DNA from 2 places in the Shewanella sp. AS16 genome. Region 1 is predicted to be linked to the other one. Evidence: predicted binding sites of a transcription regulator. Region 1 holds the regulator's gene; the other holds the start of a gene.
The links. Region 1 encodes LexA, which represses DNA repair genes until DNA is damaged. Its sites were predicted from a motif close to TACTGTATNNNNATACAGTA; they were not measured.
Positions count from the first base shown of each region.

Region 2: the regulator LexA is predicted to act here: its motif matches at 1,900-1,919, upstream of LZP73_RS12965 (acyl-homoserine-lactone synthase).

Region 1 is NZ_JAKCLK010000002.1:658,069-665,687, forward strand. It holds gene mtr (tryptophan permease) at 1-510, opposite strand, end outside; gene plsB (glycerol-3-phosphate 1-O-acyltransferase PlsB) at 510-2,930, opposite strand; gene lexA (transcriptional repressor LexA) at 3,093-3,710, shown strand; gene LZP73_RS07675 (cell division inhibitor SulA) at 3,707-4,219, shown strand; partial or broken gene coxB (cytochrome c oxidase subunit II) at 4,620-5,732, shown strand; gene ctaD (cytochrome c oxidase subunit I) at 5,751-7,373, shown strand; gene LZP73_RS07690 (cytochrome c oxidase assembly protein) at 7,374-7,619, shown strand, end outside.
Region 2 is NZ_JAKCLK010000004.1:179,415-187,033, reverse strand. It holds gene LZP73_RS12970 (hypothetical protein) at 1-734, shown strand, start outside; gene LZP73_RS12965 (acyl-homoserine-lactone synthase) at 1,181-1,774, opposite strand; gene LZP73_RS12960 (hypothetical protein) at 2,013-2,963, shown strand; gene LZP73_RS12955 (LuxR family transcriptional regulator) at 2,960-3,700, opposite strand; gene LZP73_RS12950 (ATP-binding cassette domain-containing protein) at 3,955-4,866, shown strand; gene LZP73_RS12945 (hypothetical protein) at 4,880-6,418, shown strand; gene fumC (class II fumarate hydratase) at 6,454-7,619, opposite strand, start outside.

The DNA.
Region 1 (7,619 bases):
CAGGAAGAAGGTGATGATCATCCCCCCCAGCATGACAGTGGTGATCCTGTCGACCGCCCTGGTGCTGATCAGCACCACGGATGCCAGCAGCAGCGCAAAAATCAAGCCGGCGACGCTCTGGGGCAGGCTGATGCCTATCCCCTGCAGGCTATGGTTCACTATCGAGCTGCCACCGCTGATATAGGCATAGGTGAGTATGTAGAGCACGAAGGCGATCGACACCCCATTCACTATGCGCCAGAACTGGCCCAGGGTGACCCTGGTCAGGGTATCGAAGCTGGCACCCGGCTCGAAGTGCAGGTTGGTTTCGAGCAACAGGAGACCCGACATCAGCATGCAGAACCAGACACCCAGCAGCATGAGTATCGAGTAACCGAACCACATACCGGCGCCCACCACGGGCAGAGAGAACATGCCGGCGCCGACCGTGGTGCCGGCGATGATCATGGCGCCGCCGAGCAGCGACTTGCCATGGGGCTTATGCCTGGCGACATCCATGAAATTTGCCATCAGTTATGTTCCGCCATGACGCTGTCGACTATGGTCTGCCTGACCGAGGCACGCAACAGGCTGTTGGCGTGATCTCTGATACGTTCTATATCTGCCCTGTTGCCCTTGTCGGCGAGGTAGCCCAGATCCTTGAGCTTGACACTCAGGGTGCCATAGAGCTTCCTGTCGTAAAACTCAGGGGCCGTGATGCCATGCAAGGCACCCAGGCGCTGCGCCAGCAGGTGACTCCCGGATTCGAGCTCCGAGCGTTCCATATCGGGTTTGGCCGCCAGGAAATTGAAGATGATGGCATAGCGTTGCAATGTCTCACTGACGGTGCCGGCCAGCAGTTCAAGTTTACCTGCGTGTGGCTCGTTGACGCTGAAATGCGCCTCTTCCGTCACCAACTGTTCGGCGACAAACAGATCCAGCACCCGCTCCACATAGGCGTCGATATCTTCTATGCCCATGAACAGCTCGGCCTTCATCAGCGGATAGAAATCCGCCACTATGGCGTGGATCTGCCGACGGCTGCAGGTCTCGTAATGCAGCATGCAGCTGGCGATCAACGACGGCAGGATCAGCAGATGGATCACATTGTTGCGGTAATAGGTCATGGAGACGGCATCGGCCTCGGCGATGGAAATGATGTCACCGAGCGAGTCTGTCTCCAGGGTAAATTTATTCAGCTCCAGCCCCTGTTGCACCAGGGACTTGCCATCGCCTTCGGCCACCGAGGTATAGCTGGTGTATGGCACCTGTTTCAACAGGTTCAGATAGAGATCCAGCTGACGTTCCAGCTGGGTGCGCTCCAGGGCATTCTGTTCGGACGCCAACAGCACCAGGCTGGTCAGGGTCACCGAACTGGCCGCCGCCGCGCCATTGATATGGGTCATCACCCTGTTGGCCAGGGTATTGACCGCCGGCGTCAGCCAGCTGGGCTTCTGCTCGGGATCTTCTGCCAACTCGCTGCGCCAATCCGGCGCCATCTCGTTGAGGAAGGACTGGAGGGTGATGGGGGCGCCGAAGTTGACATAACCCTGGCCGAAGTTGCCCAGCTTGCGTATGGCACCGAACACCTGCCAGACAGATTCTTTCTGCTTCTTCTTGCCGCTCAGTTCCTTGTGATAGGTGGCGACCTCCATCACATGGTCATAACCCAGGTACACAGGCACCAGGGTCACAGGCCTCTCTATGCCGCGCAGCACACTGTTCATCGTCATCGCCAGCATGCCCGTCTTGGGGGCCAAGAGGCGGCCGGTACGCGAGCGCCCCCCCTCGGTGAAGTACTCCACCGAATAGCCCTTGGCAAACAGCTGATCCAGATATTCGCGGAACACTGCGGTATAGAGCTTGTTGCCGTTGAAGCTGCGGCGGATGAAGAAGGCACCGCCACGGCGGAACATGGGGCCTGCGGGCCAGAAATTGAGGTTGATCCCAGCGGCTATGTGCGGCGGCACCATGCCCTGGTAATAGAGGATATAGGACAGCAACAGGTAATCCATGTGGCTGCGGTGGCAAGGCACATAGACTATCTCGTGGCCGTCGTGGTGCAGCTGGCGTACCTGCTCGGCGCCCTTGATATTGATGCCACTGTACAGCTTATTCCACAGCCAGGTGAGGAAACGCTCGGCGATACGCACCAGGCTATCCGAATAGTTGGCGGCGATCTCGTCCAGGTAGGCTATCGCTGTCTCACGGGCCTTGGTCTCGGAGATCTTCTTGTTGGCCGCCTCTTCCTGAATCGCCTTCTTCAGCGACTCGGATTTCAGCAAGGCGTGAAACAAGGCCTGGCGATTGGGCAGCTGTGGCCCCGTCATCACCTTGCGCTGGCGGCTGAAGTGCACCCTGGCGACCCGCGCCAGCTTATGGGCTATGCCCATGTCAGTGCCGTGTTCGTCCGTCATATACCTCAGGGATACGGCACTGGAGAATTGCACGAAGTTATGGCGCCCGAGGAAGAGGATCATCAGGCACTTGCGCAGCCAGGTGGGGTTTTCCCGCTCCAGCACAGCCGCCCGCATGCTGTCATCTTCCTTGCCCGGGGTCCGGCCCCAGTAGAGGCTCACAGGCACCAGCTGGATGTCCAGCGTCGCATCCTGTTTATGGGCGGCCAACAGGAGCCTGAAACTCTCGAGAAAACCCTCATGATTGCGGCGCTGGCCAAACATGGGCTTGCCCCCCTGCAGGCATACCACCCTGGGAACCCGGCCATCGGCGAGCACCAGCTCTTCATAGGGGCTCGGCAGTCCCAACTTGGCGGTGACGTCATTCAGGGCCGCTATGTCGCTGACGGATTCAGTCTTCATCACATAGACGAGCGGTCTGCCCGGGTCCAGATTGAGATCGGCGAAGGGATCCTGTGGCACAACGATAGTGTGCACCAGCTGTTTCTGGATCCAACGCAAGGATTTAAACCACAGAGAGTCTTGTTTTGGCATTCTTCTTTTGCAATATGAGTCACGTCAAACGGACAGATAGAATACCAGACTCTGGCCAGTATTCACTAATAGTCGGCTAAGCCCATAAAAAATGGTTAATACTTGCACTGCAAATAATACTGTATATACTAACAGTAACTGTATAGAAAAACAGGAATGACCATGAGACCCTTGACGCCACGCCAAGCCGAAATTCTAGAGCTGATCAAACGCAACATCGCCGACACAGGCATGCCGCCTACCCGGGCCGAGATTGCCACCCGTCTGGGATTCAAGAGCGCCAATGCCGCCGAGGAACATCTCAAGGCCCTGGCGAAGAAAGGCTGTATCGAAATCATGCCGGGCACTTCCCGCGGTATCCGCCTGCCCCACGAAGAAGAGGCCCAGGAAGCCGGCTTGCCGCTGATAGGCCAGGTCGCCGCCGGTGAGCCGATTCTGGCCCAGGAACATGTGGAACAGTACTACCAGGTCGATCCCGCCATGTTTCATCCCGCCGCCGACTTTCTGCTCAGGGTCCGGGGTGACAGCATGAAGAATATCGGCATACTCGAGGGCGATCTGCTCGCTGTGCATAAGATGCAGCAGGCCCGCAACGGCCAGGTGATAGTCGCCAGGGTCGAAGACGATGTGACTGTTAAACGCTTCGAGAAGAAAGGCAATCTGGTTTATTTACACGCGGAAAACGATGACTACTCCCCCATCAAGGTGGATCTCAGTTGCCAGAGCCTGACCATAGAAGGTCTCGCCGTCGGCGTAATACGTAATGGAGACTGGCTATGAAACATTTGCTGGGCAATGCGCCGCGCCACCCTGGACTCTGGCTGGATCTCGACAGCCATGTGCAGGACAGCCAACATAGAGACATCACCACCATGCCGACCCGGACCCAGGGGCGCACCGAGCTGCAACAGCTCAGTGCCCAACTGGCACAACTGAGCCAGCAGGGCCGCTGGATAGTGCTGATCAGCCCACCCAATGCCATAGGCTACAAGCAATTGCTGGCCAAGGCCGGGGTGCGCATGGACAGGGTATTGCTGGTGCATGCCAAGGATGAAGTGGAAGTGCTGTGGGCGATGGAAAGAGCCCTCACCAGCGGCACCTCCAGCGCAGTGATCTCCTGGACCCAGTCCCTCGACGCCAGAGATATTCGCCGCCTGCAACTGGTCGCCAAGAGTGCCAGAGCCATGGGCATAGTCCTCGAAGAGGTAAATGTTCACTTACAGGGAGAAGCCTTGTTTGACAATCACGAAGCGTTCCAGCAACACCAATTATTCGGCCCCATACATTGACCCCATCCTGGGCCAGCCTATCTCCAAAGCCTCATCGCACGCCATGAGGCTTTTTTTTTCAGCAATTTTTTCAGTCAATTAGAAAGCAGAGCGAGCTTGATCAATAACTGAACAGCAAGTAATGTAGGACAAGGTAACGTGCATTCAAGCGTTATCACCTGGCTCCATGCCAGGCATAGCCAGACGATTGAGTCATGGCCTAAGGGATGGATATATTCAGTCGTAGGTGCAAGCGTGGTTAATACCGGCAGTAACGATACATAGACCAAGAGTAAAAACCGCCAACGCACTTTGAAGTCATCAACGCTTTTTTGGGAACCGAAGAGTTTACATAGAGCTGAGACTTACTGTGTGACTCTTCTTTGTAGTTGCGTTTCGCAATTGGCAGAGGAGAAGTCTTGTGAAGCAATGGTTGTATTGTGCCTTGGTGCTGGTATTCGCACCTCATCTAGCGGCGGCAGAAATGCCCCTGAACATGACTCAGGGGGTGACAGAAATCAGTGGCAAGGTGTATGACTTGCACATGACCATTCTGTATATCTGCTGTGCCATCGGCGTGGTCGTCTTCGGTGTAATGATTTATGCCATGATAAACCACAGGAAATCCAAGGGCGCAGTTGCCGCCAACTTCCACGAAAGCACCAAGGTCGAGATAGCCTGGACCATACTGCCTTTCATCATCTTAATTCTCATGGCCATCCCAGCGACCAAGACACTGGTCGCCATGGAAGACACCCATGACGCCGAACTCACGGTCAAGATCACAGGTTCCCAATGGAAGTGGCATTACAGCTACTTCGATCAGGACATAGACTTCTACAGCAACCTGGCCACCCCCATGTCCCAGATAGAGGGCAACGAGGCCAAAGGGGAAAACTATCTGCTCGAAGTGGATAAACCCCTGGTGCTGCCGACCCACAGGAAAATACGTTTCCTGATGACCTCAGACGATGTGATCCACTCCTGGTGGCTGCCGGCCTTCGCCATCAAGAAGGACGCCAACCCAGGGTTCATCAACGAAACCTGGGCGCGGATCGACAAGGAAGGCATTTACCGCGGCCAATGCGCCGAGCTATGCGGCAAGGGACATGGCTTCATGCCGATAGTGGTCCAGGCCGTGTCGGCGGCCGAGTTCGATACCTGGGTCAGTTCACAGCGGGCCGCGGCCGATGCGGCGGCGGCCGAAGCCGAGGCGGCATTGACACAAAACCTGAGTCTGGACGAACTCATGGCCCAGGGGGAACAGGTCTATATGAGCCACTGTGCCGCCTGTCACCAGCCCAATGGCATGGGACTGCCGGGCATATTCCCCTCACTCAAGGGCAGCGCCGTTGCCACAGGCCCCATAGCCAACCACCTGGAAACTGTCATCAATGGCAGGCCCGGCACGGCCATGCAGGCCTTCGGCAAGCAATTGACGGCCCAGGAACTCGCCGCCGTTGTCACCTTCGAGCGTAATGCCTGGGATAACAATACCGGCGATACGGTGCAAGCGGCCGATGTCGATAACCACGGAAAGTAAGGGAAAGGCATGAATACTTTGACCCGAGAACTCAACTCTGTCGCCGAGCCTGTCGATCAGACTCAGTTGCATGAGGAAGACCATCACCACCAGGCGCCCAAGGGCATCTGGCGTTGGTTGTTGACCACCAACCACAAGGACATAGGCACCCTCTATCTGTGGTTCAGCTTCATCATGTTCCTCACCGGCGGCACCATGGCCATGGTGATCCGCGCCGAATTGTTTCAGCCTGGATTGCAATTGCTCGAGCCCAATTTCTTCAATCAGATGACCACAGTCCATGGCCTGGTCATGGTGTTCGGTGCAGTGATGCCGGCCTTCACCGGCCTGGCCAACTGGCTGATCCCCATGATGATAGGCGCACCCGACATGGCCCTGCCCAGGATGAATAACTGGAGCTTCTGGATCTTGCCGTTCGCCTTCACCATCTTGCTCAGCTCGCTGTTCATGGAGGGCGGTGGCCCCAACTTCGGCTGGACCTTCTACGCCCCGCTGTCGACCAGCTTCAGCCCGGACAGCACGGCGCTGTTCGTCTTCTCCATCCACATCATGGGCATAAGTTCGATCATGGGGGCGATCAACGTGATAGTCACCATAGTCAACCTGCGCGCCCCAGGGATGAACTGGATGAAGCTGCCGCTGTTCGTCTGGACCTGGCTCATCACCGCCTTCCTGTTGATCGCCGTGATGCCTGTGCTCGCCGGGGCGGTGACCATGGTGCTGACGGATAAGTTCTTCGGTACCAGCTTCTTCGAGGCGGCCGGCGGCGGCGATCCCGTGATGTTCCAGCATATCTTCTGGTTCTTCGGTCACCCCGAAGTCTACATAATGATCTTGCCCTCCTTCGGCATCATCTCGGCGATAGTGCCCACCTTCAGCCGCAAGAAGCTCTTCGGTTACTCTTCCATGGTATACGCCACCGCCAGTATCGCGATCCTCTCCTTCCTGGTCTGGGCCCATCACATGTTTACCACAGGCATGCCCGTGTTTGCCGAGCTCTTCTTCATGTATTGCACCATGTTGATCGCCGTGCCGACCGGGGTGAAGGTCTTCAACTGGGTGACCACCATGTGGCGGGGATCCATCTCCTTCGAGACCCCCATGCTGTTTGCCGTGGCCTTCATCATACTCTTCACCATAGGCGGCTTCTCCGGGCTGATGCTGGCCATCACACCGGCTGACTTCCAGTACCACGACACCTACTTCGTGGTGGCCCATTTCCATTATGTGCTGGTGACCGGGGCCATCTTCTCCATCATGGCCGCGGCCTACTACTGGCTGCCCAAGTGGACGGGGCACATGTACGACGAGCGCCTGGGCAGGATACATTTCTGGTGTTCGGTGATTTCGGTCAACGTGCTCTTCTTCCCCATGCATTTCCTGGGCTTGGCCGGTATGCCGAGGCGTATTCCCGACTACGCCATCCAGTTTGCCGATGTGAACCAGATAGTCTCCATAGGTGGCTTCGCCTTCGGCCTATCCCAGCTGATCTTCCTGGCCGTGGTGCTCAAGTGCATTCGCGGCGGAGAGAAGGCGCCGGCCAAGCCATGGGAAGGTGCCGATGGACTGGAGTGGACCCTGCCGAGTCCGGCACCCTATCACTCCTTCAGCACACCGCCCGAGATCAAGTAGATGGTGAGCCAGGCCAAGTCGCATCGCAAGCTCATAGTCCTGTTGGTCATAGGCAGTGTCGGCATGTTCGGCTTCGGCTTCGCCCTGGTGCCCCTCTATAACGTGTTATGCGACAAGCTGGGGATCAACGGCAAGACGCAGAACACGGCCAGCAGCTATCAGGCCATGACCATAGATGCAGACAGGACGGTCACAGTGGAGTTTATCGCCCAGGTACAGACGGGCATGCCATGGGCGTTCGCGCCC
Region 2 (7,619 bases), on a different contig from region 1:
GCAGGAGTCTGACTTCTTTGAGCCTGAAGTGGACCCTTTTGGGGCTGTTGTCGGGTCTTCTGTTGCTGGGCGCCGAGCAAGCCGTGTTGTATCTATGGGATCTTGGGCAGTTGAATGTACAGGCCTATTATTTTGACATAACAGCCAAAGAGGTATCGCCCTATGGTGTTGCATTGCTGCTGGGTAATGATCCTCAGGGATATCTACTGTTTACCATTAATATCATGTTGACCATGGTGATTGCCGGGATGTTGGCCAGTTTGATCTTTGTCGTAGGCTTTGAAGCCTGTTGGCGAGGCGTACTCTATCGTCAGCTGGCGGCGCTGATGGGCATACACAAGGCGCCGATTTTCATCGGCTTGCTCATAGGCATATGTTTCATTCCTCTGCATGTGACGGGTTACTATAATGTCGAGTCTCCCTACTTGACCGCATTTGTGTACTTTCCACTGATCTGTATTGGGGTCAGTTATGTCATGGCGGGGTTGGCGGTGGATAATATCAGTGTCTGGCCTACGGCCATTGCCTTGGGGGTGTATATTGCAGGCTCAGGCAATCTCTTCCTGGTGGCTGAGAATGCGGGTTCCAGCCTCGAAGCCAAGGCAATAGTCTTGACTATAGTGAGTCTATGGGTGCGCAGTGCCTTGATTAGTCGCTACCAAGACAATGAAGCCATGCAGCAGGAGTCGCTAATGAATGCGGAACCACTCTTGTTACCATTCAAGACAAGTTGATCACTGCGGGAGCCGTACGCCCGTTCCCGCTCTGACTCTGCTTATATGCACCGGCAGTTGCTTTAAGTTGCTATTCGGGAGGGGCTCCCTGCATGGAACGGGAAAGCCGTGTCGTTAGGAATGATGTTAATTAGTGCTGTTCCGCTGGGTACGGTTATGGTTAATGCCTGTTGCTCTCTTGAATGATATTACTCTGTTGCATATGGATGCTCGGATTAATAATTGTGCGTGGGATCTCATTCATTTAATTCAAGGCTTGGTAGTCTATTTCTTTATACTCATAAATAGGAGGTTTAATATTTATTTGGTTTTAAACTAGGGGCTGCAGTTTTGCGGTTTTTATGAGTGTTGTTGGTGCAGGGGTATAGTTGTAAGAGTGTGGGGGAGGGAGAGGCCAGACCAGCTTGACATAAGTGTTGGCCCCATATCCCTGGGAGGTTGGAGTACTAGTGGTGTTGGCCTATATTCAAATTGTCATCGACTTTTATCCACAACGCGACAGATTTTTCTATTCCTACTTGCATCGATTTTCCATCTCCCATTCTGCGCATTGTCACGCCCAAGTATTTCAATATTCTCTCACAAGCGACAGTGGTGACCAGTACATAGTCTGTGATGTTGTTTTCTATGGCGAAAGTGTAGAAGGAACGAACCAGGGATGCGGTATCTTCACTGGCAATGGCCATATTCTTGCCATCCCTGTTTTTACTTATGGCAAAGCGGCTGATTTCAAATATATTGCTGTCTTCCGGAGGTGTTTCCCCTCTCAATAATTGTGGGAATACATCTTTAAGCATGTATTTGTTTGTTGTCGGCAAGGCTCTCCAACAACCTATAAGGTTATTTTTGTTGTTGCTCATGGTAATATAGCTTGGAGTTTGTTTGTCAAAATTATCTTTCTCCAAACCATTTGATATTTTGACTTCCCATCCGAGTCTTTCGTTAAAAACTTCCCCTCTCAGTCTGAACATTTCTTCTAATAATAGAGCATTCTTGTTATCTGAAATGTTGTGGTCTTTGATTATTTGTATGTTTCTCATTGCTTGAGCCTCATTTGATTTTTGATGGACTCAAATCCTATTCAAAGAGCTCATGCTTGTTCAGCTATCAGATTTTACAGTCTGGGAATATGGCACCTTTAATTAGCTTAAAACTGAATTAATACAACTGTAAAAACTGACAGTTAATATCCGGTAACCAGTCATATCTGACAGTGATGCCTTCGTCATGCTCTGGCTATAATCTGCCAAGTGATTATCTTATTCGATGTGGTTTAGCATGATGATTGGAAAGCATGATGGGGTCGATCATTCCCATTACATGGCGCTGGTACTGGACAAGGCATCGAGCATATCGCCCAATGCCGGAGTCGGATGGATGTTGTGCCGTAATGGCCGGGTGCTGGCGATCAGAGGCAGTATGCACGGTGAAAGACTCGATGCCTTACTCGAGGATATTGACGTCTATGGCGAGGCGGCCGATCTCTATTTGTCATCCCCCCCCAATCCGCTGTTTGTCGATTCCCAGGTGTTGCTGGATGTGGCGATAAGAGGACAAATTAAGCAAATCCTGTTTCCGCAATTGGATGCGCACTTGTGTGCGCCCTTTGAGCCGCAACCCTTGTTGTCCCCAGCGACAGTTGACATAGTACCCTTGCCCAGCTGGTTGCTGGAGATCCGCTCTTACCTGACCTTGCAGACCTATATGCAGAAGCACCGTCCCTGGGTGACTTGTGTTACCTCTGCCGATCTATGTGGGCGGGAAAGCTCACTGGAGACCTTTGAGCATGAATTTGGGGCAATGGATTATCTGCGGAACTTGTTTCAGGGGGCACACTTCATTGCGACTCAGCCACACTCCATGCCCACGTCGCTGGACAAGCTCACCAATAACCTGGGGCATGATTTGCCCCCTTACTCTATGTCGCACTTGCACGAGGCCAAGACTCTGCTGAGCCAAGGTTACGCCAATAAGCAAACGAGCTGTGTCCTGGTGACCTCGGTGGCGTTCGCTGCCAGCCTGGTGAAAGAGGGTTTGGTGGATGAAATAGTGTATCACTTGAGCCTGGGCCGGGGATTGCCCAATGAGCAGCCCATAAGGCTGCTTTCCGATGAGTGGGAGATATTTTCCAGTGCTCAATTCAGTAATGGCATCAGATTAAATGCCCGCCGAAAAGGGCTGTATGTCTGTGATAACCTCAGTAAGTTAAAGCTGGGCAGGCTTAATTAAATATTGGGCTTAATCAGGTTTTTCTTTATCGCCAGTGCGACGGCATGTTGCCGGTTAACGGCGCCCAGTTTGGTGGTGGAATTGTTCAGATGAAAGAGGATGGTTCGCTCCGATATGCCCACTATTTGTGCTATCTCCCAGGCTGTTTTACCTTCGCATGCCCAAAACAAACACTCTAATTCCCGTTTGGTTAACTCGGTCTTGGCCGATGGGGTATTGCTTAGCTCTATCAGCAGGTAACGTTCGAATAAGTGAGTGGCAAAGGTATGGCAGAACATCTGGGCATTATCCAGTATGCTATTGGCATCGGTTCTTTTGCCTATGGCCATGCTGAATACGGCAATATTTTCTGAAGAAGATTTCAGCGGAATACTGATGCCATTGAATAAGCCATATTCGGCGGCATCTTTAAATACCTTTAATCCCGTAGCAGAATTAAAATTATCGGACGCAATTAATTTGTCCCAACGTATGGGAGACTGGTGCTGGATAATATATTTAACCACGGGGTCGGCCTGTTGCTTGCCTTCTTTGAAATAGCGTGCCAGCCACTCTTCCGGGTAGTTAGACAGTAGGCGTATGGTCGGTGCATAGGATGACTCCTGGCCTATGATACCGATCAGATAGTAGGGGATATCGGTTAACTGACAGAATAGTTCACAACAATCTTTAAGTTCATCAAAGCTGTTGCAAACAGCGAGTTTGTCGGTCAGTTCGTAAAATTGTGCTACCTGCATCGTTAATATCCTTGTTATGCCTATCCTTGTACTCGCGCTCCATGACAGCTACTGCCAGCCCCCATGGGGATCAACCTGAATGATGCGATTCAATTGATTAAGTTATCAAAATGTTAATGTAAATACAATCGATGCGACGAGAGGATGTACCAGTCATATGGGATAGCAGGCGGGATACTGTCATTTCTGCCAACTTAGCCGCTCCTTTGTTTCCATGTAGGTTAAGAGTCTCAATTGTGGTATGGGGCAATGATATGGAAGGTAATTCTCGCCGCGAAGAAGAACTCAGATTGGAAATTCATGGCTTGCATAAGGAATACGGCAACAATGTCGTTGCTTTGGCTCAAGCCAGCGCCGTGTTCAAACCCGGCATTACCGGGTTGGTGGGCTCCAATGGTGCGGGTAAGTCCACTCTGATTAGGTTACTTGCACAACTCGAACGCCCAAGCCGGGGGGCGATTACTCTGGGTCAGCGGAATGCCACGGTTGATCCAGGCATCATAAGGCGGACTCTGGGCCTGCTTCCCCAGCACTTTGGCGTATATGAACAGCTGACACCCAGGCAATTCCTGCGCTATCTAGCGGCGGTTAAGCGGGTCGAGAACAGGAAGATAGAATCAGAGATCGACGACTTGCTAGCGCGCCTGAATTTGACTCAGGTGCAGGATAGCCAACTCAAAACCTTCTCGGGAGGCATGCGTCAAAGGGTCGGCATAGCCCAGGCATTGCTGGGGACGCCGGATATAGTGATCCTCGACGAGCCGACGGTGGGGCTGGATCCTCTCGAACGGGTGAGTTTCCGTAAGCTGTTGACCGACCTGGCCCAAAGTAAAATTGTGATTCTTTCCAGCCATATAGTGTCCGACATCGCGTCTATGGCAGATCAGATTATGGTGTTGAATAAGGGGCATGTCTCCGCGTTCGACACCCCGGAAAAATTGCTTGGCGCTATGACGAACAAAGTCTGGTCAGTCCCCATTGCCGAGCAAGAGTTAGCCTCTTTCGAACGGGATTTCATGGTGTGCGATGTAGAGCGTCACAGTCTGGGGCTGACGCTAAGAGTGGTCGCCGACGTGCAACCTACGTCTGCAGCTAAGGCGGTTGCCCCCAATCTGGAAGATGCTTACTTGTGTTTCAGTCGTGCCGATGCACTCGAGGTGCATTGATATGTTGAGTCACATGCGTACTATTTTATGGTTGGACATGAGACATAGGCTACAGAGCCCCCACACCTGGTTGGTATTTTTGGGGGTGATTGCACTGACCTTGTTGCTCTTTCCCAGCCCCTATGCAGGTTATGCGGTAGTGGACATTCAAGGGGCCCGTGGCGTCTACAACTCGGCCTGGATGGGCGCCTCCCTGGCCTTGGTCGGTTCCGCTTTCATGTTCCTCATGGGCTACTACCTGGTCACAGGCACAGTGGAGCATGACAGACACCAGGGGCTACTGCCCTTGATGTTATCTTCGAGGCTCAGCATCAATGGTTATTTGCTGGTTAAATTTTTTTCACATCTATTACTGCTAAATTGCCTGGGAATTACCATGGTTTTGGTTGCCATGCTGCAACAGCTTGTCATGGCCGAGCAGGCTGGCCTGCGGATTGCGGATTATGTCCTACCCTATCTGGTATTGTTTGAACCAATACTTGTGCTCGTGGCCACCATAACCATCTTGTTTGAGGTTATCCCCAAGCTGGCGAGCCAGTACGGCAATCTCGGCTACTTTTTCCTCTGGGCCATGCTGAGTGTGGCCAACATGGGGGGCTTGTCTGCGCATTCGGCCATCACAACACAGATGGCAGCGGCAGTCGCTACGCCTGCCGATGTACCTCTGCAGGTATCGTTAGGTTTTTCAGCCCTGAAACAACAACAGCTGACGTTCGATTGGGGGGGCGCTGTCTATGACAGCAGCGTCTGGCTGCCCGTCATGCTGCAGCTGTTGCTGGCGGTTTGCATCATGCTGCTGGCCATGTATTTGGCCAATAATGGGTATCACTTGCTGTATCACGCCAGAGATGCGGAAACACCACGAAAGCGCTCAGCCGGGCGTCCAAATCAGTTGGCTTACCGCTGGTTCCTCCTGCTAACCCGGCGCCTCAATTGCGCCTTTGTGCTACGGGCCGAGCTGGAGCTCTTATTCGCCGGTCTGTCATCGAGTCTTTCGCTTATCTTGTTATCCTTGTCATTGGCGGCCCTGATATTGCCCCTGGCTGCTGTGCAGACAGTACTGCTGCCGTTGCTTGCCTTGTTGCCCATACTGACCCTTTCTCGATTCAGCGTCCGCGATGTGTTCTATGGCACCCGGGAGCTTATCGAGTCGAATTGCAGCAAGCTCACCCTTGCCCGGACACGCTGGCTGGCTGCTGTGCTGTTCTTGCTCATCTGCAGCTGTGGTTTGCTGCTGCGTTTCATTTTTGAGCGGGACTTGCTGGCGGTGTTGCACTTGCTGGCTTTTATCTTGCTGTTGCCCAGCATGTCTATGCTGCTGGCGGGTTGCTTCCATTGGCGTAAAGGCTTCGAGCTGTTATATCTGCTGTTGTGGGTGGTGGGGCCGATCAACAAGACGGGTGAGTTAGACTTTATCGGGGTGACCCAGGAACATCTGGCCTTAGGCAGCACCTGGTTGGTTGCAACTTGTTGTACTGTTTTGCTGTTGCTCGTAAAAGGTGAGCGGCTACCTTGGTTCCCTGCCGGGACAACAGGAAAGGCTAAGGCGTAATGAGCCGGTGGATTCCGCCGCTGCTATCTGCACTGCTAGTCAGATAATTTACCCACCATCTTGCCGGGGTCGACCCAGAGATCGAACTCCTCGGCGCTGACATAGCCCAGTGCCAGCGCCACTTCCTTCAGCGAACGCCCCTCCTTATAGGCCGTCTTGGCGATCTGCGCCGCCTTCTCATAACCTATGTGGGGATTGAGGCTGGTCACCAGCATCAGTGACTGCGCCAGATAATGCTCTATCCTGGGCAGATTGGGGCTGATGCCGGCGGCACATTGATCGTTGAAGCTTGCACAGGCATCGCCCAGTAATCTGGCGCTCTGCAGCACATTGGCGGCGATCAGCGGCTTGAAGACATTCAGCTGGAATTGGCCATTGCTGCCGGCGATGCCCACTGTGACATCGTTGCCCATTACCTGCGCCGCCACCATGGTCAGGGCCTCGCACTGGGTTGGGTTGACCTTGCCCGGCATTATGCTGGAGCCCGGCTCGTTGTCGGGAATGCATAGCTCGCCTATGCCACAGCGGGGACCGCTGGCGAGCATGCGGATGTCGTTGGCGATTTTCATCAAGCTAACCGCTAACCGGCGAAAGGCACCGCTGAGTTCGACCATGGCGTCGTGGGCAGACAGGGCCTCAAATTTATTCGGTGCTGTCACGAAGGGATAGCCTGTGAGTTCGGCGATTTGCTTGGCAACGGCTTCGGCATAGCCTTCGGGGGCATTGAGCCCTGTGCCCACAGCAGTGCCTCCCAGGGCCAGCTCGCTCACCATGACGAGGGCATGCTTGATGGCGCGGATGCCATTATCCAGTTGCTGCACATAGGCACTCAGCTCCTGCCCCAGGGTGAGCGGGGTCGCATCCATGAAGTGGGTGCGGCCTGTCTTGACTATCGTCATTGAGTCCCGTGATTTCTGTGCCAGGGTGTCGCGCAGCTTTTGCACCCCTGGCAGTGTGGTTTCGACCGTGACAGTGTAAGCGGCGATATGCATGGCGGTGGGAAAGGTGTCGTTGCTGCTTTGGCTCTGGTTGACGTCATCGTTGGGATTGAGTTTCTTCTCCTTGTCACCCAGTCGGCCACCACCGAGTTCCTGTGCCCGCCAGGCGATGACTTCGTTCAGATTCATATTGGTCTGGGTGCCGCTGCCCGTCTGCCAGATGACCAGGGGGAATTGCGCATCCAGCTTCCCGGCCAAAATCT